Regions from separate parts of the Labrys sp. HAY1-8F genome, predicted to be linked through region 3. Evidence: riboswitches for the same ligand, from Rfam matches in the RefSeq annotation. Region 3 holds a riboswitch; each other region holds the start of a gene.

Region 1 (7,534 bases), 1.0 Mb from region 3:
GCGTTCGATCTGTGATAGGGCGGCGTCGAGCGCCTTCGTCTTGTCCATGGAGCTTCCTTCGACCAAGCGCAGCTGCGTCTGACTCATATGCCCGTTTCCCTATCAAGCACGAACGGATTCGTCATCCGAACCAATCGTTTTCAACACTGGGCTTGCATCTTGTCGCAATTCAAAGCCCCGTGGCGGTATGTACCCATTTTGTTCTCATTCATGCAAGTTCTATTTTTGTTCTCATCGTTCTTATTTAACAGAAGCTGACTGCCGACCTTCGATAAATCATCATACCATTGCACCATCGGGCTTGCGCCCGAAGCCCCTCCCCGTCCACACTCACCGTCGGCAGGATGCGCCGGCAACCCGCGTCGGAAATGCGGGACAGGAAACGGGACGATTGCAATGACGAATGCGCAGGAAAGCGTCGGCTTCATCGGGGTCGGCTATATGGGCCATGGCATGGCCAAGAACATCGTGGAGAAGGGCTACGCGCTGACGGTGATGGGCCACCGCAACCGGGCGCCAGTGGAGGATCTCGTGGCCCGCGGCGCCAAGGAGGCCAAGACCCCGCGCGAGGTGGGCGCCGCTTCCAGCGTCGTCTTCCTCTGCGTCACCGGTTCGCGACAGGTGGAAGCGCTTGTACACGGTCCCGATGGGCTGAAGGCCGGCCTGAAGCCGGGATCCGTCGTCGTCGACTGCTCGACCTCCGATCCCAATTCCACCCTCGCCCTCGCGGCCGAACTCGCCGAAGCCGGCATCGATTACGCCGATGCGCCGCTCGGCCGCACGCCGAAGGAAGCCTGGGAAGGCACGCTCGATACCATGGTCGGCGCAAGCGACGCCCTGTTCGAGCGCCTCAAGCCGGTGATATCAACCTGGGCCGGACGCATCGTGCATATCGGTGGCACGGGCGACGGTCACCGCATGAAGCTGCTCAACAATTTCCTGTCGTTGGGCTATGCCGCCCTCTATGCCGAGGCCCTCGCTTTGTCGCAGAAGGTCGGCATCACACCCAAACGCTTCGACAGCGTCATCCGCGGCGGCCGCATGGATTGCGGTTTCTACCAGACCTTCTCGCGCTGGGTCCTGGAGGGCGACAAGGATGCCCACAAATTCACCATCGCCAACGCCTACAAGGATCTAAGCTATCTGGAGGCGATGGCCAGTGCGGCAGGATTGGTCAATCCGATCGGCAATGCCGTGAAGAACTCGTTCGGCGTGGCGATGGCCGCCGGCGGTGCGGAGCGCTACGTGCCGATGCTCACCGACTATATCGGCAGCCTGAACGGCACCGATCTCATCCCGGCCAATCAGAACTGACCGGCGCCGAAGACAGGAACGCCGCGCCCAGGAGAGCGCGGCGTCCATGCTTTTTCCTCTATAGGCCGGATCAGAAGGTGCGGCGCAGACGCACACCTGCACCGACAGCGTCGACCGTCTTGGTGTTCGCGCCCTCCGCGTCCTTGTTCTGGTACCAGACTTCAGCGCCGGCAATGAAGCCCTTGACGATAGTGTAGTTCACCTGGCCGCCGATGACGTAATATTTGAAATTGTCGCTGACGTTGGTCGCCACGCGCGGCGCATCGAAGTCCAGGTAACCACCAAACAGCACGGCCTGCAGTTGCTTGGTAACGTTCAGGCCAGCCTCGGCCTGCACGGCAAAGCCCTTGGCGCTGTCGAGATCATATGGCGCGCCGTTGGTCGGATAGGCATCCCAGCCCCCGATACCCAGAAGCGAGGACCCATTCGGGTTGGAAGCAGCGCCGACACCGAGATAGCGCGTCGCACCATCGGCATAACTGGCTTCGACGGCCACATAGCCGCCTTCCAGAACCGGAATGTTCACATTGCCGCCGAAGCCGATCGAGTAGCCCCATTTGTCACCGTAATTCGACACGGCGGAGCGATTCTGGTGAAGAGCGCCCATGATCTGCAGGCGGCCCCAACCGTTCTTGTTGTCGTCATAGCCGATCACGCCGACGATGTCGGGCACCTGCGAACCGCCGAGGCCACGAATGTTGGCATTGCCGGTATTGCCGAAGGTTGTGGTGTTGGCACGATGATCGCGGCCATCTTCGATCGACAGGGTGGCGTAGGCCTTGTCGAATTGAGCCGTATAGCTGATCAGGTTACGCCGGCCCTGCTCGCCGAAATAAGGGGCGAAAAACTCGGCCTGATAATTGGGATCGTAGAAGGCGTAAGGCGACCAGGCGTAACCGGCCGTCAAGCCGCCAAACTGCAGATAGGCCTGACGCACCTGGAAGGTGTCGTGCGTGGCCGCACCCGCATTCGATTCAGCCTGGAGTTCGAAGAAGGAGCGCAGCATGCCCCAGTCGGTCTGGGTACGGGCATCGAAGCGGATGCGGGCATTGGTTCGAAACTGCGTCTGGCTGATGTTGCGCTTGCCCGTCGCATTGCTGGGCGCCTGCGCATACCAATAGTCGGCCCGGATCTGGCCACTGATCTTGAGGCAGGTATCGGTGCCCGGAATGTAGAAGAAGCCCGGACCGAACGCCGTACAGACCTTCACATATTCAACGGCTTCGCCCTTGCTCATGGGCAAGTCCGCAGCAGAAGCTGCGACGATGCTGAGCAATCCAGCGCCAGCGCCGAGTAAAATTGCACGAATAGACATGGAAATACCCCGATCTTATAATATAGCCCTCAATCAGGGCCGCTCTCTTCGAAAAGCTGGCAAACCAATATTCAGCCAATCGAAGAGGCGCGGTCGTTGTGCACCGCGATATCGAAGCTTTCCTCCCAGGCGAGACATTACACAATGTTAAGGTGAGTCATCGTTCTGACACAAAAGGGCTTTGTCCATGACAGTTGCGATTTTGCAACAACACGCAGAACGTGCATGAAAAAGGCCCCTCCCTTTTCAGGAAGAGGCCTCGCCGAAAAGCAGGGTGAGCGAACTCAACCCAGATTAAGTTCCTTGAAGAAATCATTGCCCTTGTCGTCGATGACGATAAAGGCCGGGAAGTCCTCGACCTCGATGCGCCAGACCGCTTCCATGCCGAGCTCGGGATATTCGAGCACCTCGACCTTCTTGATGCAGTCCTGGGCGAGGCGCGCGGCGGGGCCACCGATCGAACCGAGATAGAAGCCGCCATGCTTGGCGCAGGCCTCGCGGACCTGGGCGGAACGGTTGCCCTTGGCCAGCATCACCATCGAGCCGCCGGCCGCTTGGAACTGGTCGACATAGGCGTCCATCCGGCCCGCCGTGGTGGGGCCGAAGGAGCCCGAGGCATAGCCGGCGGGTGTCTTGGCCGGGCCGGCATAGTAGACAGGATGGTTCTTGAGATAATCGGGCATCCCCCCACCCGCTTCCAGGCGCTCGCGCAGCTTGGCATGGGCAAGGTCGCGGGCCACGATGATGGTGCCGGTCAGCGACACGCGCGTCTTTACCGGATGGCGCGACAGGGTTTCCAGGATGTCAGACATCGGCTGGTTGAGGTCGATCTTCACCACCGCCCCGCCAAGCTTGCTCTCATCGATCTCCGGCAGGAAGCGCGCCGGATTGTGCTCGAGCTCCTCGAGGAAGACACCCTCGCGGGTGATCTTGCCCATGGCCTGGCGATCGGCCGAGCAGGAAACGCCAAGGCCGATCGGCAGGCTGGCGCCATGGCGCGGCAGGCGGATGACACGGACGTCGTGGCAGAAATACTTGCCGCCGAACTGGGCGCCGACCCCGAGCGACTGGGTGAGCTTGTGCACTTCTTTCTCGAGCTCGAGGTCGCGGAAGGCATGGCCGAGTTCGGAGCCCTCGGTGGGCAGGCCGTCGAGATAGCGCGCCGAAGCGAGTTTCACGGCCTTCAACGTGATTTCGGCAGAGGTACCGCCGATCACCACCGCCAGATGATAAGGCGGGCAGGCTGCCGTACCGAGCGTGAGGATCTTCTCCTTCAGGAAAGCGATCAGGCGGTCCTTGGACAGGATGGAGGGTGTGGCCTGATAAAGGAAGGTCTTGTTGGCCGAGCCGCCGCCCTTGGCAACGAAGAGGAACTTGTAGGCCTCCTCCCCTTCCGCGGAAATGTCGATCTGGGCCGGCAGATTGGTCTTGGTGTTCTTCTCCTCGAACATCGACAGCGGTGCGAGCTGCGAATAGCGCAGATTCTTCTTCTCATAGGCATCGCGGATGCCCTGGGCGATGGCGCCCTCGTCCTCACCTTCCGTCCAGACTTTGCGGCCCTTCTTGGCCATCACGATGGCCGTGCCGGTGTCCTGGCACATCGGCAGCACGCCACCGGCGGCGATGTTGGCGTTCTTGAGGAGGTCATAGGCGACGAAGCGGTCATTGTCCGTCGCCTCGGGATCTTCCAGAATGTTGCGCAATTGCTGGAGATGGCCGGGGCGCAAGAGATGATTGATGTCCATGAAGGCCTGCTCGGCCAGAAGCCGCAACGCCTCGCCATCCACCTGCAGAATCTCGCTGCCTCCGAGCTTTTCGACCCGCACGCCCTCGCTGGTCAGCTTGCGGTAGGGCGTCTCGTCCGCTCCCAGGGGGAACAGGGGAACGTGGGGATAGCGGGAATTGGCAGCGGAATCGGCAGGCATGGAGAGGATCTCCGAACAGAGCGTTTTGCGATTTGACGGCTTCGGCAAGAATCGCAAAGACGCGTCAAAACAAGGAGCTAGAGCAAACAAGCGTTTCCGTCTAAACGCGCTTTGCTCCAGGGCTGGCAGAGGTGGCGCAGGGGTGCCACCGGTTTGGCCCTGATTTAGTCGTTTTTCTCACCGCTGCCTATGATCAATTGGAATCGTTCCATGCTGAAGCCCCCTCGGCCTTTCGTGCACGGCCAGACGAGGCACTCAGGCAGGCGCCGCCATCGACACCGGGCTTGTGGTTGCGATTGAAGCCGAGCAAAGGCCGCCGCGAGGTCGCGATCCAAGGGCAACCTATGATCGCATGGCATGCCTATATAAACATGTCTTTATGTCGACCTTGACTTTCACGACGTCTTGTCGTTTGCTTGCCCAGTCGAGGTTCTTCCATTCTCGCAATGGAAGCTAAGAGGGAAGCCGGTGCGATGCCGGCGCTGCCCCCGCAACTGTAGACGGCGAGAACTTGCCTCATCATGCCACTGCCTGCCCTGCGCAGGTGGGAAGGCAGGCAAGCTCGGTGAGCCGTGAGCCAGGAGACCTGCCCCGACGAATGTAAACGTCCTCGGGCGGGGTGTCCCGGTGGTTGCTTGACCAAGTCAATGTCCTTGGCCGCGTCAGGCGCTCCCGTACGGCCTTTGCCCCCAGTTCTTCATGGGGTCTGCCGATGTTCAAGCTTCAAACTGCCATCATGCGTGAAGGTGCAGTCGATCCGACTGCTCGACGACGAATGCGTTGCGGCGTGCCCTGACGGTACGCCGCTCCCTCCTCGATCCGATCCATTCACCACGAACCGGGACCTATCGGTCACCGGCCGGAGACGCGCATGTCCATTCCCATTTCGACGCTCGGCACGCCACGCATCGGCCCACGTCGCGAACTCAAGACGGCCCTCGAAGCCCACTGGGCCGGAAGGCAGAACGAGACCGCCTTGCTCGCAACGGCAGCCCAGTTGCGCGCGAGCAACTGGGCTCGACAGAGCCTGCTCGGCGTTACCCATATCCCGTCCAATGACTTTTCGCTCTACGATCAGGTTCTCGATATGAGCGCCGTGGTCGGTGCCATCCCCTCTCAATATGGCTGGGAGGGTGGCTCCGTCCCGCTTTCGACCTATTTCGCCATGGCGCGCGGCAGGCGGGGCCATGACGATCGTGGCCATGACGATCGTGGCCATGACGATCGTGGCCATGAGGGCTGCTGCCATGGCGGCGGCGGTGTCCCCGCTCTCGAGATGACCAAATGGTTCGACACCAACTATCACTACATGGTTCCCGAATTTCGCCGCGGCCAGGCCTTCGAACTCGCTTCGGCCAAGCCCATTGACGAATTCAGGGAGGCCGTAGCGCTCGGCTTCCACACGCACCCCGTGCTCATCGGCCCGGTGACCTATCTGCTGCTCGGCAAGAGCAAGGACGAGGGCCTGGATCCGCTCACCCTGCTGCCAGGCCTCTTGCCCGTCTATGCCGAGATCCTGCACAGGTTGGCCGCGGCCGGCGCGGACTGGGTGCAGTTCGACGAACCCTGTCTCGTGCTCGATCTCGACGAGAACGCGCGGGCCGCCCTGCGCCATGCCTATGGCGTCCTTTCCAGCACGGTCTCCGATCTGAAGATCATGATCGCGACCTATTTCGGCGGCCTCGGCTACAATCTCGACCTGGCACTCGACCTGCCCAGCGCCGGCCTGCATCTCGACCTGGTGCGGGCGCCAAGCCAGCTCGGGCAGGCGGTCGCACGAGCCAGCGCCGACAAGGTGCTATCGCTGGGCGTGATCGACGGGCGCAATGTCTGGCGGAGCAACCTGACTGCCCTTCTTGATCGGATCGAGCCGGCGGTTGCAGCCCTCGGCCCCCACCGCGTCGTCCTCGCTCCGAGCTGTTCCCTGTTCCACGTTCCCTACGATGTCGAGGCCGAGCGCGCGTTCGATCCTGAACTCCGCAGTTGGCTGGCCTTCGCCGTCCAGAAGATCGGAGAGCTGAAGACCCTGTCGACAGCCCTGGTCGACGGGCGGCGGGCCGTCGCTGATGAGCTCGCCCAATCGGACGCAGCAGATGCGGCCCGCCATGTATCCGCTCGTATACATGATGCCGGCGTCGCCGCCCGCATGGACGGGCTCACGCCGGCCATGAGCGAGCGCCAGCATCCCTACACGCTGCGCCGCCGGGCCCAGGAATGGCTCGGCCTGCCGCAATTTCCCACCACGACCATCGGTTCCTTCCCCCAGACCGGCGCCGTACGCAAAGCACGCGCTGACCACGCAAAGGGCTGGATCGACGACGCCGACTATCAGCGTTTTCTGCGACAGGAAACCACCCAGGCGATCACTTGGCAGGAAGAGATCGGCCTCGACGTTCTCGTGCATGGCGAATTCGAGCGCAACGACATGGTGCAGTATTTCGGCGAGCAACTGGCCGGCTATGCCTTTACCCAGCATGGCTGGGTCCAGAGCTATGGCTCGCGCTGCGTGCGCCCGCCGATCATCTATGGCGATGTCTCGCGTCCCCGGGCCATGACGGTGGAATGGGCACGCTTCGCACAATCCCTGACCAAGCGTCCTGTCAAGGGCATGCTGACCGGACCGGTCACCATGCTGCAATGGTCCTTCGTGCGGGACGACCTCGAGCGCGAGCAGGTCTGCCGGCAGATCGCCCTCGCCTTGCGCGACGAGGTCGGCGATCTGGAACGGGCCGGCATCCGCATCATCCAGATCGACGAGCCGGCCATTCGCGAGGGCCTGCCGCTCAGACACGCCGAAAAGGAGGCCTATCTGACCTGGGCGGTCGCCTGTTTCCGCCTCGCCGCCTCAGGCGTCGACGATGCCACGCAGATCCACACCCATATGTGCTACTCGGAGTTCAACGACATCATCCATGCCGTTGGAGGCCTGGATGCAGACGTGATCTCGATCGAGACTGCCCGGTCCAAAATGGAACTTCTC
Region 2 (7,534 bases), 1.7 Mb from region 3:
GATCCTGCAGATCGTCGAGGCGACGCGTTGTCAGCCCCTGGCGATCGGTACCGAATTGCCAGGCCAGCGAGGCTGTGTTGCCGAGCCCGAAGGTCAGAGACAGGAAAGCGAGGCTCGCCAGCGTAAAGGCAAGGCGACGAGGCTCCTGGAAGGGACCGATGCGCCGGGTGATGAGCATGGCCGCAGCCAGGCCGCCGAGAAAGCCGCCGAAATGGCCGGCATTACTGATACCGGGATTGAGCAGCCCATAGAGGAAATTGAGGGCCGCCCAGAAGGCGGCGTTGGTCATCAGGGCCCGGCCGAAGGCGTCGCCGCGTCGGGCGCCATAGAATAGGATGGCACCGAGCAGGCCGAACACGGCCCCGGAAGCACCGAGGGAAGAGGGTTCGCCCCACAGCACCGAGGCGGCTGCTCCGGCAATTCCACCGATGGCATAGATCACGAAGGCCTGCAGCCGCCCATAGCTCCGCTCCACCATCGGCATGACCTGCAGCAGCGAGAACAGGTTCAGCGCCAGATGGGGCAGGCTGGCATGCAGGTAGGGCGCGGTGAACAGTGTCCATAGTCGCCCCTGCATGAAGGGGACTTGGCCGCCGGTGCCGAGCGTGTAGAGGATCTCCTGGGATGGCTGCCAGAGTATCCGCCCCAGATTTTCGGGCGAGCCCGCGAACCAGGCCGTCGCCAGCACCGCAACGAGATAGAGCCCGCCGCAGATCGCGCCCAAGAGATAGGCCAGGGGCATCGGCCCGAACAGGGCCCGATGCCAGAGGGATTGCTGTCCGGAGCTCACGCCGCCGCTCGGCGCGAGCCCGACGACCCGGTCTCCTCGAAGAGTTCGGCGAGCTTGTCGGTCATGACGCCGCCGAGCTCCTCGGCGTCGACGATGGTAACGGCGCGCTTGTAGTAGCGCGTGACGTCATGGCCGATGCCGATGGCGATCAGCTCCACCGGCGAGCGGGTCTCGATATCCTCGATCACCCAGCGCAAATGGCGCTCCAGATAGTTGCCGGTGTTGACCGACAAGGTGGAATCGTCGACCGGGGCGCCGTCTGAGATCACCATCAGGATGCGCCGGCTTTCGAAGCGCCCGAGCAGGCGCTGATGGGCCCAGGCGAGCGCCTCACCGTCGATGTTCTCCTTGAGCAGGCCCTCGCGCATCATCAGGCCGAGATTCTTGCGGGCGCGGCGCCAGGGCGCATCGGCCGATTTGTAGACGATGTGCCGGAGATCGTTGAGACGGCCCGGGGAGGCCGGCTTGCCTGCTTGCAGCCAGCTCTCGCGGGACTGCCCGCCCTTCCAGGCCCTGGTGGTGAAGCCGAGAATCTCCACGCGCACGCCGCAGCGCTCCAGCGTGCGCGCGAGGATGTCAGCACAGGTCGCCGCCACCGTGATCGGGCGTCCGCGCATCGAGCCGGAATTGTCGATCAGCAGCGAGACCACCGTGTCGCGGAAATCGGTGTCGCGCTCGTGCATGAAGGAGAGGGCGGAGGTCGGATCGATGATGACGCGCGACAGTCGCGCCGGGTCGAGCATGCCTTCCTCGAGATCGAAATCCCAGGAGCGATTCTGCTGGGCCATCAGGCGGCGTTGCAGCCGGTTGGCCAGGCGTGCCACCACGCCCGACAGGCTGGAAAGCTGCTTGTCGAGATAGGCGCGCAGGCGATCGAGCTCCTCGGGGTCGCACAGATCGGGCGCCTCGACGATCTCGTCGAAACGGGTGGTGAAGGCGCGATAGTCGCTGGCCCGCCGCTCGTTGTCGCGATGCTCGGGCGGCCGCCAGGGCTGGGCAGCCTCTTCGGCGTCGCCGGTCTCGGTGTCGTCGGGCATGTCGGAGGAGGGCGACTCGGCATCCTGCGTCTCGCCGTCCTGGGAATCCTCGTCCTCGGTCTCGGTTTCCTCGAGCTTCATGGAGTCGGAATCGTCCTGGACCTCGCCCTGGTTCTCCTGGTTCTCGCCCTCCTGCTCGCTCTCGGCGTCATTGTCGCGATCGTCGGAGTCATCCGTGTCGGCCTGCGCCTCTTCGGACAGGCCCATATGGGTCAGGAGGTCGTTCATGGCGCGGGCGAAGGCGCGCTGGTTCTCGATCACGCTGTCGAGGCGCGCCAGATCCTTGCCGGCCTTTTCCTCGATGAGCGGGCGCCACAGATCCACCAGCTTGCGGGCCGGCTCCGGCGGAGCGAGGCCGGTCAGCTTCTCGCGCACCATCAAAGCGAGGGCATCCTCGACCGGAGCCTCCTCGCGGGCGCGGATGTCCTCATATTTGCCGCCGCGGAAATAGCGGTCCTCCAGCATGGCGGTGAGGTTGTTGGCCACGCCCGTCATGCGGCGCGAGCCGATCGCCTCGCAACGGGCCTGCTCGACCGCATCGAACACGCTGCGCGCCTGCTCGTTCTGGGGAGCATGCCGGCGATGGACGGCCGGATCGTGACAGGCGAGCCGCAGGGCCATCGCATCGGCCTGGCCGCGCACGATGGCCGCGACATGGGCGTCGAGCTTGCGCGGCGGCTCGGCAAGGCGCGCCTTGTCCGCCATCAGCATCGGCTTTTCCGAAGCGAAGGTCACTTCGAGATCCGGCTTGCGGGCTATGGCGCGCAGGGCTCCGGCCACCGAACGCTTGAATGCGTCGTTGGGAACATCCTTGGGCTTTTCGCCGGGCTTGCGGTTTGTCGTCATGATCCCTGTCGATCCTGGGAGCGCGGGCGTCAGCGCTGTTGGTGTGCCGGTCTTCAGACCGGCATTTCTTGCCCGCGCCGCTGCAATGCCGGTCCAACTCCATCACTTGATGGGGCTGGGTAGACCGGCACACCCGATGTTACGTCAGCGCGACGTTCACCGAGCTCTCGGCCAGCTCCGCGCCGAAAGCGCGCTGGTAGAACTCGGCTACGAGGCTGCGTTCGAGCTCGTCGCACTTGTTGAGGAAGGTGACGCGGAAGGCAAAGCCGATATCGTGGAAGATATTGGCGTTCTCGGCCCAGGTCAGCACCGTACGCGGCGACATCACGGTGGAGAGGTCTCCATTCATGAAGGCATTGCGGGTGAGATCGGCCACACGCACCATCTTGTTGACGATGTCGCGGCCGTTCGGGCTCTTCTGGTAGTGCTTGGCCTTGGCCAGCACGATGTCGACTTCCTTGTCATGCGGCAGATAGTTCAGCGTGGTGACGATCGACCAGCGGTCCATCTGGCCCTGGTTGATCTGCTGGGTGCCGTGATAGAGACCGGACGTATCGCCGAGGCCCACCGTATTGGTGGTGGCGAACAGGCGGAAGGCTGGATGAGGGCGAATCACGCGCTTCTGGTCGAGCAAAGTGAGCTTGCCGGAGATTTCCAGCACGCGCTGGATCACGAACATCACGTCGGGGCGGCCGGCATCATATTCGTCGAACACCAGGGCGATGTTGTTCTGCAGGGCCCAGGGCAACATGCCGTCGCGGAATTCGGTGACCTGCTTGCCGTCTTTGAGAACGATGGCGTCCTTGCCGACGAGGTCGATACGCGAGACGTGGCTGTCGAGGTTGATGCGAACGCAAGGCCAATTGAGCCGGGCGGCGACCTGCTCGATATGGGTCGACTTGCCGGTGCCGTGATAGCCCGTCACCATCACGCGGCGATTATGGGCAAAGCCCGCCAGGATCGCCAGGGTCGTCGGCTTGTCGAAAAGATAATCGATATCGAGGTCCGGAACGTGGTCGGAGGACTGGGAATAGGCCGGTACTTCGAGATCCGTGTCGAAACCAAACAGCTTTTTGGCCGAAACCATGATGTCCGGCAGATTGGCCGGTGTCGTTGCGTCAGTCATTATGCCTTCCTTGGCTGGCGCCAGGACGGCGCAGCCGACAATCAGTTCCAGCGGGCCGGCGGTACTGGCCCCACCGAATTTCCCAGTCTCGCCAGGCGGGCATGGAAAATTCCGCGTCGTCTCCATAGCGTTTTGTGATTTGGTGGAATCACCAAGAATCGCAAAGACGCGTCGAACCAAAGAGTTAGAGCAAAAAGGCGTTTCCGTCTAAACGCGCTTTGCTCTAGGTCGGGCGGGATCCCCGGGATTGGAACGCGCTCCAAACCTGGAAGCCTCGCCGGTGGTGCGGGCGCTCAGCAGAGCCCAGCGCTACGCAGCGTATTATAGGCCTGGATGATCCCGCGCAATTTATCTTCGCTGGATCTGTCCCCGCCATTGGCATCGGGATGGAGGCGTTTGACCAATGTTTTGTAGCGTGCCTTGATCTCGGGGCCGCTGGCCGTTTCCGGCAGATCGAGCGCCTCGAGGGCCTTGCGTTCCAGCAATTTCAGGCGTCGCCTTTCCGGTTCCGGCGCACTCTGCGTGCGTCCGAAGCCGTGCTCGCCCTCGAAGAAGCCGAAGCCGTCATGGATCTCCGGGCCAGGTTGCGGCCCTTCGCCGCGCTTCTTGGCCCAGGGATTGACGCCCATCGTCCAGGTCGGGCGATGGCCTGTGGCGGCATCGCGCTGATAGGCGCTCACCGAGTCGTCCGGCAGGCCTGCGAAATAATTGTAGGTCTTGTTGTATTCGCGAACGTGCCCCAGGCAGAAATGCCAGAACTGGCCTTCGCGGTTGCGCCCCTTGGGCGCGCGAAATTCACCGGCGTTTCGGCAGCCGGCATGTTCGCATAGCTGTACGCTCGCCGGCTGGACCTCTTCGGCCCTTGGGCGCACCCGGATGCGATCAAACAAGGGCGAGTCCAGATCCATAATGACACACTATGCGAGGGTGAACACAAATGGGCAAGCATGAGCTTGGACGCAAGAGCGTTTTGTAATTTGAGTGAAGCATGTCAAATCGCAAGGACGCTCCAGCCAATCCAAAGGACTGGCTTGGAACCAAACAGTGAGAGCAAACAAGCGTTCATACCTGAACGCGCTTTGCTCTGGGGTTAATTGAGGCGGAATGCCGCTGCAGATTTTGAAATATGGGGTCTGCTGACCCGAAAAAGAAAGAGGCCGCCGAATGGCGGCCCAAGTCTTAGGGAGGAAACGCCCAAGGAGGGCAGTGGGGGAGCGCAAACGCGCATCCACCACGTGCCTAAAGTGATCCTGATGCATTCATTTCGCAAGTGCGAAATGAAAGAAATTTTGAAAACAGGTCCAAAACCGGGCTAGTGTTGTAAAAATGCGACGTTTGACGCGGGCGGTTGGCCTTTTTCAGCGGCTGGCGGAGGTTTGCAGCAACTTCTGTGCTGCAACGCCGAAGGCGATCCCGAGCGTTGCCCATAGCACGGCATGGATGCCGAGCGAGGCAACGCGGAACTTCCATAGCACCGTGGCCGAGAAATCCGCCGGGATGTCGTTGACGGCCGGCAGGATCTGCATGGCGACCACCATTACCACCAGATAGGCGGCCGCCCCCACCAGGTTGGCGTTCCAGCGGCCGAGGCTGGCGGCGAGACGGTTCGCCGTGCCCAGGGCGGCCGCCATCGTCACCAGGGAGAGCAGGATCGTGCCGAAATAGAAGGCGGTCCGCAGGCCGATCGTGTCGGGATTGCCAACGGCCGGCGGCGTCGCCGGATATTTGATCTGCGGTACCAGCATGATGGCGGCAAAACCGACGAGCGCGATCACCCCTGCTGTCGCGCGCGGGCTGAGCGTGCCGATCCGTCCCTGCGCGAAGGCGAAGACCAAAGCGAAGATGCCGCCGAGGGCTGCGCCATAGACGACCATGCCGGTCATGAGGCCATAGCTGGACTGCACCGGCCGGCTGACCGGGTCTTCCTCATGTTCATGTGCTGCGGCCGGCTGGGAGGTTGCCGGCGTTGCGGATGGTGCCGGCGCGGCGGGGACCGCGTGGCTTTCCTCATAGGCGATAGCGGCATCGACCTGTGGTTCACCGAAGACCCAGGCGAAGCCAGACGCCAACAGTCCGGCCAGGATGCCGATCAGCATCCCCCGGATCAAAAGCGATCTAACCATGTCGTTTGCCTATGCGCCCTAGTGGCAGGGGAAGCCGAGCAGATGGCGAGCGTCGTGCACGAATTCGTGGATGTAGACGCCGGGAATCAGCGAGGTCGCACCTTGTTCGGCGCCGACGAAATAAATGGCGAGTACGGCCAGGAGCACGGTGAAGAGCGCCCAGGGCAAGATCTCGCGGATCGGGATGGTGATCGGCTGCTGGGCGACGGGTGCCAGAGTTGCGGTGGTCATGAAAAGCTCCTTGGGATTACGCGTCCCGCTACGAGTCATGCTGCCTTGGAAGAGGTCTGACTTGCGGACAGCGCCCAAGCGCCGCCGTTCACAGTGGCGCGACCGTGCCGGATTCACACCGGCTTCCCACCCTTGGCAAAGCCCTTCCATAAGAGCCCAAGTCACGAACATGTCAATATTCCGGAAGCGACTTAGAGCATAAGTTGCGCGACTTTTTGGACGATACCATGCGTTGAAACAAAAACTTAGGGAGCATGATCCGATTGGTTCGGTCGAATCATGCACTCTAAGTCTTGGGAACTGCCGTCATGACACCACGCCTGATCCTGCTGTGCCATGGGGCTACGCCTGCGGTGCGCGCAGCGGGTTTTCCCCTCGATGAGGCGCTCGATGCAAGAGGGCTGGCTGCGGCGCGGAAGCTGGAAGGGCATTTCGGCAGGCCGGCCCGCATCCTGAGCAGCCCGGCGCTCAGGGCTCGCCAGACCGCGCAGGCCCTCGGCCATGATCCTGAGGTCGATGAAGCCCTGCGCGAATGCGATCATGGCCGCTGGGCAGGGCTTGCCCTGGACGCGGTAGCGGCCGCCGAACCCGAGGCGCTCCGGGCATGGCTGACCGATCCGGATGCCTGCCCGCATGGCGGAGAGAGTGTTGCAACCCTGATTGCGCGGGTCGGCGCCTGGCTCGATGGCAAGCGGTTCGAGGGGTATACGCTCGCCGTTACCCACGCTTCGGTGCTGCGCGCCGCGGTCGTTCACGCCCTCGGGGCCCAGGCTCGTTCTTTCTGGCGTATCGATGCCGCCCCGTTGGCGACAGCCGATCTCAGGCCATCCGGCCGGGGCTGGTCGCTGCGGTTGGGGGCATAGAGGCGTTGAGCAGGGCCCTCCAACGGAGTTCCTCTCTTTTTTCGTCATTGGCATGTCGCCGGGCCTTTTGTAGACACGCGTCTGACGGATTGGTCGTCCAAACAGGATTGATGTCATGCGCGTTGCAATGATCGGTACGGGTTATGTCGGCCTGGTGACGGGGGCCTGCCTCGCCGATTTCGGCCATGTCGTCACCTGCGTCGACAAGGATCCAGCCAAGATCGAGGGCCTGCTGGCCGGCCGCATGCCGATCTACGAGCCGGGCCTCGAGGATCTGGTGGCCCGCAATGTGCGTGAGAAGCGCCTGTCCTTCACCACCGAGCTTGCGCCCGCCGTCCGCGATGCCGCCGTGGTGTTCCTGGCTGTCGGCACACCCTCGCGCCGCGGCGACGGGCATGCGGATCTGTCCTATGTCTATGGCGCGGTGCGGGAGATCGCGGCGGCGGTCGAAGGCTTCACCGTGGTGGTGACCAAGTCGACCGTACCGGTCGGCACCGGCGACGAAGTCGAGAGGCTGA
Region 3 (7,534 bases):
TCGACCGCCCGGCGGAGCACCTTCTCGGCCTCGTCATGGACGCCGCGCTGCAGCAAGAGCGTGCCAAGCAGGTTCAGGGCGTTGAAATCCCCGGCGCGACTGGCCAGGATCTCGCGATAGCCGGCCTCGGCGGCATCGAGCCGGCCTTCGCGATGATGCTCGACGGCTTTCTTCAACTTTGCTTCGGCGGCCATGCTGCGGTGTCCGGGTGGTGCGGGAGGGATTGCCGGACCTTGTGGCGGATCGGGCTGCAAAGGTCAATCCAGACCCGCACCTAAGCGTTTTGCGATTTGGTAGATTCACCGAGAATCGCAAAAGCACAGCGAAACAAGGGCTTAGAGCAAATGGACGTCCACACTCGAGGCGTTTTGCTCAGAGGGCGTCGAATGCTTTGTTCAATGCGTCCTGCCTGGCATAGAGATCCTTCAGGATGCCCTGCATCTGCGCCAGGATCGCCGGATCGTCGGTGAGCAGACCGTTGCCTTGTACCTGGATCTTGCTCTGGTTCTGCCGCACGAAGGCGACGAGCTTCTTCATCTGGTCGGTCACCCCCGTCCATTGCGGCTCCAGATTTGCCCAGTCGCGACCGCGCTTGGACACAATACGATCATAGGCCTTGTCGTAGACGGCCTTCAAATCATCCGGCAACTGCAACCGGGCCCTGGCCGTATCCGCCGTGTCGACCAAAATCTTGGTTTCCCTGGCCCGTCGCAGGAAGCTTTCACTGAACTTGTCGAGCAAAGTCGGATCGGCAATCAACTCCGGCGCGCCGGGCATGCGCATGGCCTTGTTGGCGTTGCGCCCCACGCCCGTGCGCTGGTTCATGCCATCAAAGAACGCCTGCATGATCTTGAAGCTGTCCGCGTAAGGGCCGAAGGCCTCCTCCTGGCGGGGCGTCATGACCGGAAATGTCGTCTCATCCTTGTTATCGATCAAGCGGGTCTGCAAAAACTCCATATAGGCCTTGCGCTGCTCAGGCTCCTTGCTGAAGCAAGCCGCCAGAAACAGGCATAGCCCGATGGACAGCCACAACGGCGATTTGCGAAGCATGGTTTTCACGTGACCCTTGATTGGAAATGAGTGGATAGGGCTATGGAACAGCCGCCCTTGTTTTGGCAATAGGCTCATCCGCCGAAATTACCTTCCAATAATGTTGGGAATTTCTTCGATAACTGTCCTTACGGAATCACTCCAATGATTCCGTACAATGACGCTCCTGACGTGCGTCTTCTGCCAGATCAGAGCACAGAACATTGTCATTCTCGCGAGAATAACCCTACGTCTTGGCGAGCCATGCCCCCGCTTGGTCGATATGGGGGAGTAGTCGACTACTCCTTGTCCACGACACCTGGATGTAACGTACGGGACTCTGTTTCTCCATCGGAGCCGCTAGGATAGCTTGCGCCAGGGCCCCCAGGCTGCCGAAATGCATACTCACTTCTATTGAATTGTGCTGGCGCCTTGCTCGTATAGGCTGGCGCGAGTGCGCTCCGGAATTGATCATGAGCAAAGGAACTCTCATGTCCGTCGTCTCGCCGTCATCCGACCAGCCAGGAAGCAAGCCTCTAGGCATCGGACAGATCATCGCCGATGCCTTCAGCGTCAGCCTGAGGAATTATGGCTGGGTGTTCCTGCTCCAGCTCGCGGTGTTCGCCATTTTCTTCGGCTTGCTCGGCTCGTTTTTCTGGGCGGCATTAAGCGGTGACCGGTTGGCGGCCCAATTGGCGATCCAAAGGAATATCGCCTTATTCTACCTGCTGCTCCTGGCGGCGGGCTTCCTGTCGCTCGCCTTCTATTGCGCGATGATCCGCTTGCTTCATGATCGTTACGCCGATCCCGCCAAACCTTTCATGGCAGCCTGCTTGGCCGGCGCCAGGAGATTCCTGCCCGTCTTCGGTTTATTGCTGATCTATATTCTTGCCTACATCGCGTTCTACCTCATCGCGGCTTTGATCAGCCTTGTGTTCCTTGGCATTGGTGCTCCGCCCGGCTTCCTCATCGTCGCTGCGTTGATCATCGGCATTCTTGGTCTCTTCCTGGTCTTTCCCTACCTTCTTTCCTTCGTCATCTGCATCAACGAGGATGTGGGGCCAATCCGCGCGCTCCGCCGCAGCCGCTATCTCAGCGCCGGATACCGCTGGCCTCTTTTCGGCATGATGCTCCTCACCTGGGTGATCTGGCTCGCTTATCTCGTGGTCGTGAATGTCCTGGCTCGCATATTCGGTCCCGGCGGCGGCATCGCGGCTTTGATCATGATGCTGCTGATTTTGCCCCTGATGTATGCGTGGCTGATCGGGGTCTATTCGATCGCGGCCTATCGCCTGCGCCTGCTCAAGGACGGAATCGATTTGACCGGCTCCGTCGCGAATGTGTTCGATTGAGACCTCGCGCCTAGAAAAGTTCCCTCCTCTTAGACTCGGGCCGCGAAGCCGTTGCGGCGCTCGCGGCCTCTGCTTATCCAACGATCTTTCGGGCGGGCGGCATCCGATTCCCGGTATGCGCCCTGCCGATCCGGGAATGACGATGCGCTATTTGCTAACATGGGCCGCGGCCGTCACGATGACTGTGGTGTTCTCCTTCGCACCGGCCAGGGCCGACAGCCCGGCCTCGGCCCTGTTCCAGAGCTATCTCGGCCAGGGGCGTATCAGCGAAGCGGACGAACAGATGCTGGCCCTCGTCACCAAGGCCAGCGGCAATGCCGACGCCAGGCTCGGCCTCGGCATGGTGCGCACGGCGCGGGCGCTCGAACATTTGTCGCAGGCCCTCTACAAATATGGCTTCGCCACGGAAATGCCGGCGATGCGGGTGCTCGGCCTCTCGGGCACCGTCTTCAGCACCAATCCCGATCCGCAGCCCATCACCTATAAGGACTTTCGCGGCATCCTCGCCACGTTCCTGGCCGATCTCGAAAAGGCCGACCAGACCCTGGCTGAGGTCGGCGACAGCCCCGCCAAGCTGACGGTCGATCTTTCCGTCACCCGCTTCGACTGGAACGGCGACGGCATCATCGACGAGCGCGACCATATCGGAGCAGCCATTTCCGACATCGACGATGCCGGCAAGCCCAAGCCCTTCATCGTCGCCTTCGACACGGCCGACGCCAAATGGCTGCGCGGCTACTGCAATTTCCTGATGGCCCTGACCAAGACTTTGTTGTCGCACGACATGTCGCGCAGTTGGGACGCGGGCTTCGGCAGCCTGTTTCCACATGCCGTCAGCGGCCTTGCCAAGGCCAATGGCGGCGATGGTGGCGACGGATTGGGCATGACCCTGTTCGGCACGAGCAAGCGTGACACCGACGCCATCGCCGATCTGATCAGCCTGGTGCATACGATCGACTGGCCGGTGGCCGACAAGGCGATGTGGCTGGAGGTGCGCGACCATATCAAGACGGTAATCCGGCTCAACCGTGAGACCTGGGCGCTGATCGGCAAGGAGACCGACGACGATCACGAATGGCTGCCCGGCCCGCGGCAGAAGAGTGGCGTCCTGCCCTCCCTCGAAGTAACGCAGGAGCGTATCGACTCATGGCTTGCGCTGCTCGGCCAGGTCGAGCAGGTGCTGGACGGCAAGTTGCTGATGCCGCATTGGCGTTTCACCAAGGGCGTCAATCTCGCCAGGGTCTTCGAGCAGCCCGGCAATTTCGACCTGGTGCTGTGGATCACCGGCCCAGGCGCGTTGCCTTTCCTCGACAATGGCAAGGTGATGGATGCAGAGGCCTGGGGCCAGGCGACCAGTATCTTCGGCGGCGACGTCGCGAGCTACGCCTTCTATTTCAATTGAGCGGGCGCCCGGCCGCGGCATCCGGCGCAAGCAGGCGTCTCTTCAGGCGAACGATCGCCTCGCGCTGCAAATCGCTGGCCTCGCCATAGGCATTGGCGACCTCGCCCAGCATATCGATAAGCTGTTGGCGCTCCGGCAGGGACAGGCGCGCCCGCAGAAGGGGCGCCAATTCCTCGGCGACCGGCGTGAACACCCGGCCGCGGTCCGTCAATTGCAAGGCCTGCTCATAGACATGCTCGCGATCGCCGATCCCGAGTGGATCGGCCATAAGAGCGAGGATCGTGTCCCGCTCGGCCCGGGTCAGCAAGCCATTGGTGCGGACAAGCTGGATCATCAGGACGACGGCCGCGAGCCTCGGATCATCGATGGTCTTGAGAGAGGCGCGCTCGAGCGCCTGCGGCCGAACCGTGTCGGCACCCCGGTCGAGCGGAAGGGGGACAACTTTCGGCACGGTCTCGAGGCGGCGGCCCGCCGCCGGCTTGCGGGCCTTGCCGCGCAACAGCCAGAACAGACCGACGAGGGCGGCCACGAATGCCCCGATCAGGATCGCCCTCGGCCCCTCCAGCAAGACCAGGCTGGTAATCAGCAGTGCGATAATCCAGATCGCATTCTTACGCAGGAAATCCATCGGCCATGCCACCCGATCGAGACGGCGCGCATCTGCGCCGGCCACCCCAAAGCGTCTTTGCGCTTTGCTCTATCAACCAGCATCCCCCATAGCCGTCCGCATGGCGGCGAGCAAGGGATGGTCGGGCCGCTGGCCGTCCCAGGCGTCGAAGCTCAGCACGGCCTCCGGCGGCAGGCGCTGGCGCCAGCCCTTCACTTCCAGCTCCGGCCGGGCATAGGCTTCGTGCACATAACCAAGGCACAGATAGGCGACCGGAATTACGCGCTCGGGAATGCCCAGTGCCGCACGCAGACGCACGGGATCGACGATGCTGACCCAACCGACCCCAACGCCCTCGGCCCGTGCCGCCAGCCAGATGTTCTGCACCGCGCAGACGGTGGAGTAGCGGTCCATGGCCATGTCATGGGTGCGGCCGAGCACCACGGGGCCGGCGCGGTCTGGATCGCAGGTGATGCACAGATTGACCGGGGAATCGAGGATGCCGGCAAGCTTCAGCGAGCGGTATTGCGCCTGCTTCTGCGGCGGAAACATCGCCACCGCTTCCGCATTGGCCTCCTCGAAGAGGGCCTGCACCTTGCCCCGGGTCTCAGGGCATCGCAGCACCAGGAAACTCCAGGGCTGCATGAAGCCGACCGACGGCGCATGATGCCCGGCCACGAGGATGCGCGCGAGGACATCGTCCGGAACGGGCTGCGGACTGAATTGGCTGCGGACGTCCCGCCTGGTGAAGATGGCGCGATAGACGGCGTCGCGTTCGGCCGGTGAAAACGGCCCGGAGGGCGCAAGCGCTCCCGTGGATGGGTCCATCGTCATTCCCTAGAGCAAAGCGCGTTCAAGCATGAACGCTTGTTTGCTCTAGCTCCCCTTTTTCGACGCGTCTTTGCGATTCTTGGTGTTTCCAAGAAGTCACAAAACGCTTTTGCGATGGCAATCGCCGCGCCGTCCGCGCACGCCGATCTATCGCCTCCGGCCGGTCTTCTGACTTGGGATCCACCCATCCGGACGCCTTCCCCGCAGAGCGAGTGGCCTGAAACCTGCCCGGATAGTCTCCCTTACAGCGTTGGGCACGTCGCGGCTTCAAACCGCGTTCCCGATTCTCCCGCAAGCGGGCACCGAAGGTCTTGCGGATGTAGCATGGGAGGTGCCGGCTGCCCAGCCGTTTGGGACGCTGATGCCGAGCGGCCGGCGGCGAAGTGGACAGGGTGCAGGCTTGTGGCCTAGAATCGTCGGCTAGGCTTTCGGGCAATGAAGCATCCTGGCAATCGCGCAATGAACAAGATCGACCTCAAACGACGCGCCGGCGATCACCCAGATCCCCTGGAACAGGCCAATCCCGTGCGGCTCGGCACCCGCCTTCGCCTGGCCCGGCAGACAAGGGGGCTGACGCTGAAGGCCCTGGCGACGGCCGCGGACTGTTCGGAAAGCCTGCTGTCCAAGATCGAGAACGGCAAGGCCTCCCCCTCCCTGCCCATGCTGCATCGCCTCGTGGAGGTCCTCGGCACCAATATCGGCTGGATGTTCGAGGAATCGGATAGCGAAGAGGGTATCGTCTTTCGCGCCGGCTCGCGCCCCCTGATCTCGCTGGACCCGCTGCGCCGGGGCGAGGGCATCTCGCTGGAACGGGTGATCCCCTATTCGCCCGGTCATCTCCTCCAATGCAACATCCACCACATCGAGGCCGGCGGCGAGAGCGCCGGGCCGATCCAGCACCAGGGCGAGGAAGTCGGCTATGTGCTGACCGGAACCGTGGAGCTGATGGTCGGTGAGCGTACCTTCAGGCTCTCTGCCGGCGATACCTTCGTGTTCAAGTCGGAATTGCCTCATTGGTACCGCAACACCGGAACGGAGCGCGCGAGCATCTTCTGGGTCAACACGCCTGCCACCTTCTAACGCCTCACGCCGTCGGCGTTTCAAGAATCCCCGAGACCGCCATTCAAGTAACTTGACATGAATTCAAGTCTCTTGAATGATGCTGATGTCAGAACTGAGAATGAGCCCGGCACGGGCCATCCATGAAGGGAACTGAAATGCGGCTTTCAAAATATCTCGCCGGCTGCTCGGCAGCGGCAGCCCTGGCGCTGTCCCTCGGATCGGTGTCCGCTTTGGCCGACACCTTCGCCCTGGTCACCATCAACCAGCAGGCCCTGTTCTTCAACCAGATCAACGAAGGCGCTGAGGCCGCCGCCAAGGCGGCCGGCGCCAAGCTCGTCATCTTCAACGCCAACAATGTTCCGAGCGCCCAGAACGATGCGATCGAGAACTACATCACCCAGAAAGTCGACGGCATCATCCTGATCGCCATCGACGTCAACGGCGTGAAGCCCGCCATCACCTCCGCCAAGAAGGCCGGCATCCCCGTCATCGCCATCGATGCCCAGATCCCCGACGGCGACAATGTCTCCTTCGTCGGCGTGGACAATCTCAAGGCCGGCGAGGACATCGGCAAGTTCTACGCCGACTACGTCAAGTCCAAGCTGGATGGCACCGCCAAGATCGGCGTGGTCGGCGCCCTCAATTCCTACATCCAGAACCAGCGGCTGGATGGCTTCAAGAAGGCAGTGACGGCCAGCGGCCTCAAGGTCACCTTCCTCGACACCGTCGACGGCCAGAACGTGCAGGACGTGGCGCTGAGCGCGGCCGAGAACCTGATGACGGCCAATCCCGACATGACCACGCTCTATGCCACCGGCGAACCGGCCCTTCTCGGCACCGTGTCCGCCGTGACCAGCCAGGGGCGCACCGAAGGCGTCAAGGTCTTCGGCTGGGACCTGACCAAGCAGGCCATCGAAGGCATCGACCAGGGCTGGGTCACCGGCGTGATCCAGCAGGATCCGGCCGGCGAGGGCAAGGCCGCGGTGGAAGCCCTGGCCAAGCTCAAGAAGGGCGAGAAGGTCGAGCCGATCATCAACGTTCCCGTGACGATCGTCACCAAGGAGAACGTCGACAAGTTCCGGGGCATGTTCAAGTAACGGGCTGACAGGCCCCCACGCATAGTTGGGCCCAAGCCCGCTGCTCTTCGAGCCGCGGGCGGGGCATCTCATTGCCAGGCGGAACCATGATGGACAGTGGCGAACCCTACCGCGTCAAGATGACCGGTATCTCCAAGCGATACAACACGATCCA

The links. Region 3 has a riboswitch for cobalamin ahead of bluB (5,6-dimethylbenzimidazole synthase). Riboswitches for the same ligand answer to the same signal wherever they lie in the genome.
Region 1: another riboswitch for cobalamin. It lies ahead of metE (5-methyltetrahydropteroyltriglutamate--homocysteine S-methyltransferase); the one in region 3 lies ahead of bluB (5,6-dimethylbenzimidazole synthase).
Region 2: another riboswitch for cobalamin. It lies ahead of ACR9ZN_RS25785 (CbtB domain-containing protein); the one in region 3 lies ahead of bluB (5,6-dimethylbenzimidazole synthase).

Annotation. Positions count from the first base shown of each region.
Region 1 covers NZ_JBPGWZ010000002.1:905,589-913,122, forward strand. The annotation lists gene recA (recombinase RecA) at 1-87, opposite strand, end outside; gene ACR9ZN_RS13255 (NAD(P)-dependent oxidoreductase) at 397-1,314, shown strand; gene ACR9ZN_RS13260 (porin) at 1,385-2,551, opposite strand; gene ACR9ZN_RS13265 (fumarate hydratase) at 2,914-4,554, opposite strand; cobalamin riboswitch at 4,965-5,162, shown strand; gene metE (5-methyltetrahydropteroyltriglutamate--homocysteine S-methyltransferase) at 5,426-7,534, shown strand, end outside.
Region 2 covers NZ_JBPGWZ010000002.1:3,612,205-3,619,738, forward strand. The annotation lists gene ACR9ZN_RS25760 (rhomboid family intramembrane serine protease) at 1-790, opposite strand, end outside; gene cobT (cobaltochelatase subunit CobT) at 787-2,676, opposite strand; gene cobS (cobaltochelatase subunit CobS) at 2,813-3,799, opposite strand; gene ACR9ZN_RS25775 (J domain-containing protein) at 4,093-4,689, opposite strand; gene ACR9ZN_RS25780 (CbtA family protein) at 5,158-5,922, opposite strand; gene ACR9ZN_RS25785 (CbtB domain-containing protein) at 5,941-6,153, opposite strand; cobalamin riboswitch at 6,184-6,329, opposite strand; gene ACR9ZN_RS25790 (histidine phosphatase family protein) at 6,462-7,016, shown strand; gene ACR9ZN_RS25795 (UDP-glucose dehydrogenase family protein) at 7,132-7,534, shown strand, end outside.
Region 3 covers NZ_JBPGWZ010000002.1:1,902,834-1,910,367, forward strand. The annotation lists gene ACR9ZN_RS17780 (tetratricopeptide repeat protein) at 1-194, opposite strand, end outside; gene ACR9ZN_RS17785 (DUF3053 family protein) at 373-1,128, opposite strand; gene ACR9ZN_RS17790 (DUF975 family protein) at 1,626-2,381, shown strand; gene ACR9ZN_RS17795 (hypothetical protein) at 2,524-3,783, shown strand; gene ACR9ZN_RS17800 (TerB family tellurite resistance protein) at 3,776-4,411, opposite strand; gene bluB (5,6-dimethylbenzimidazole synthase) at 4,484-5,218, opposite strand; cobalamin riboswitch at 5,363-5,543, opposite strand; gene ACR9ZN_RS17810 (cupin domain-containing protein) at 5,681-6,301, shown strand; gene ACR9ZN_RS17815 (ABC transporter substrate-binding protein) at 6,439-7,380, shown strand; gene ACR9ZN_RS17820 (ATP-binding cassette domain-containing protein) at 7,467-7,534, shown strand, end outside.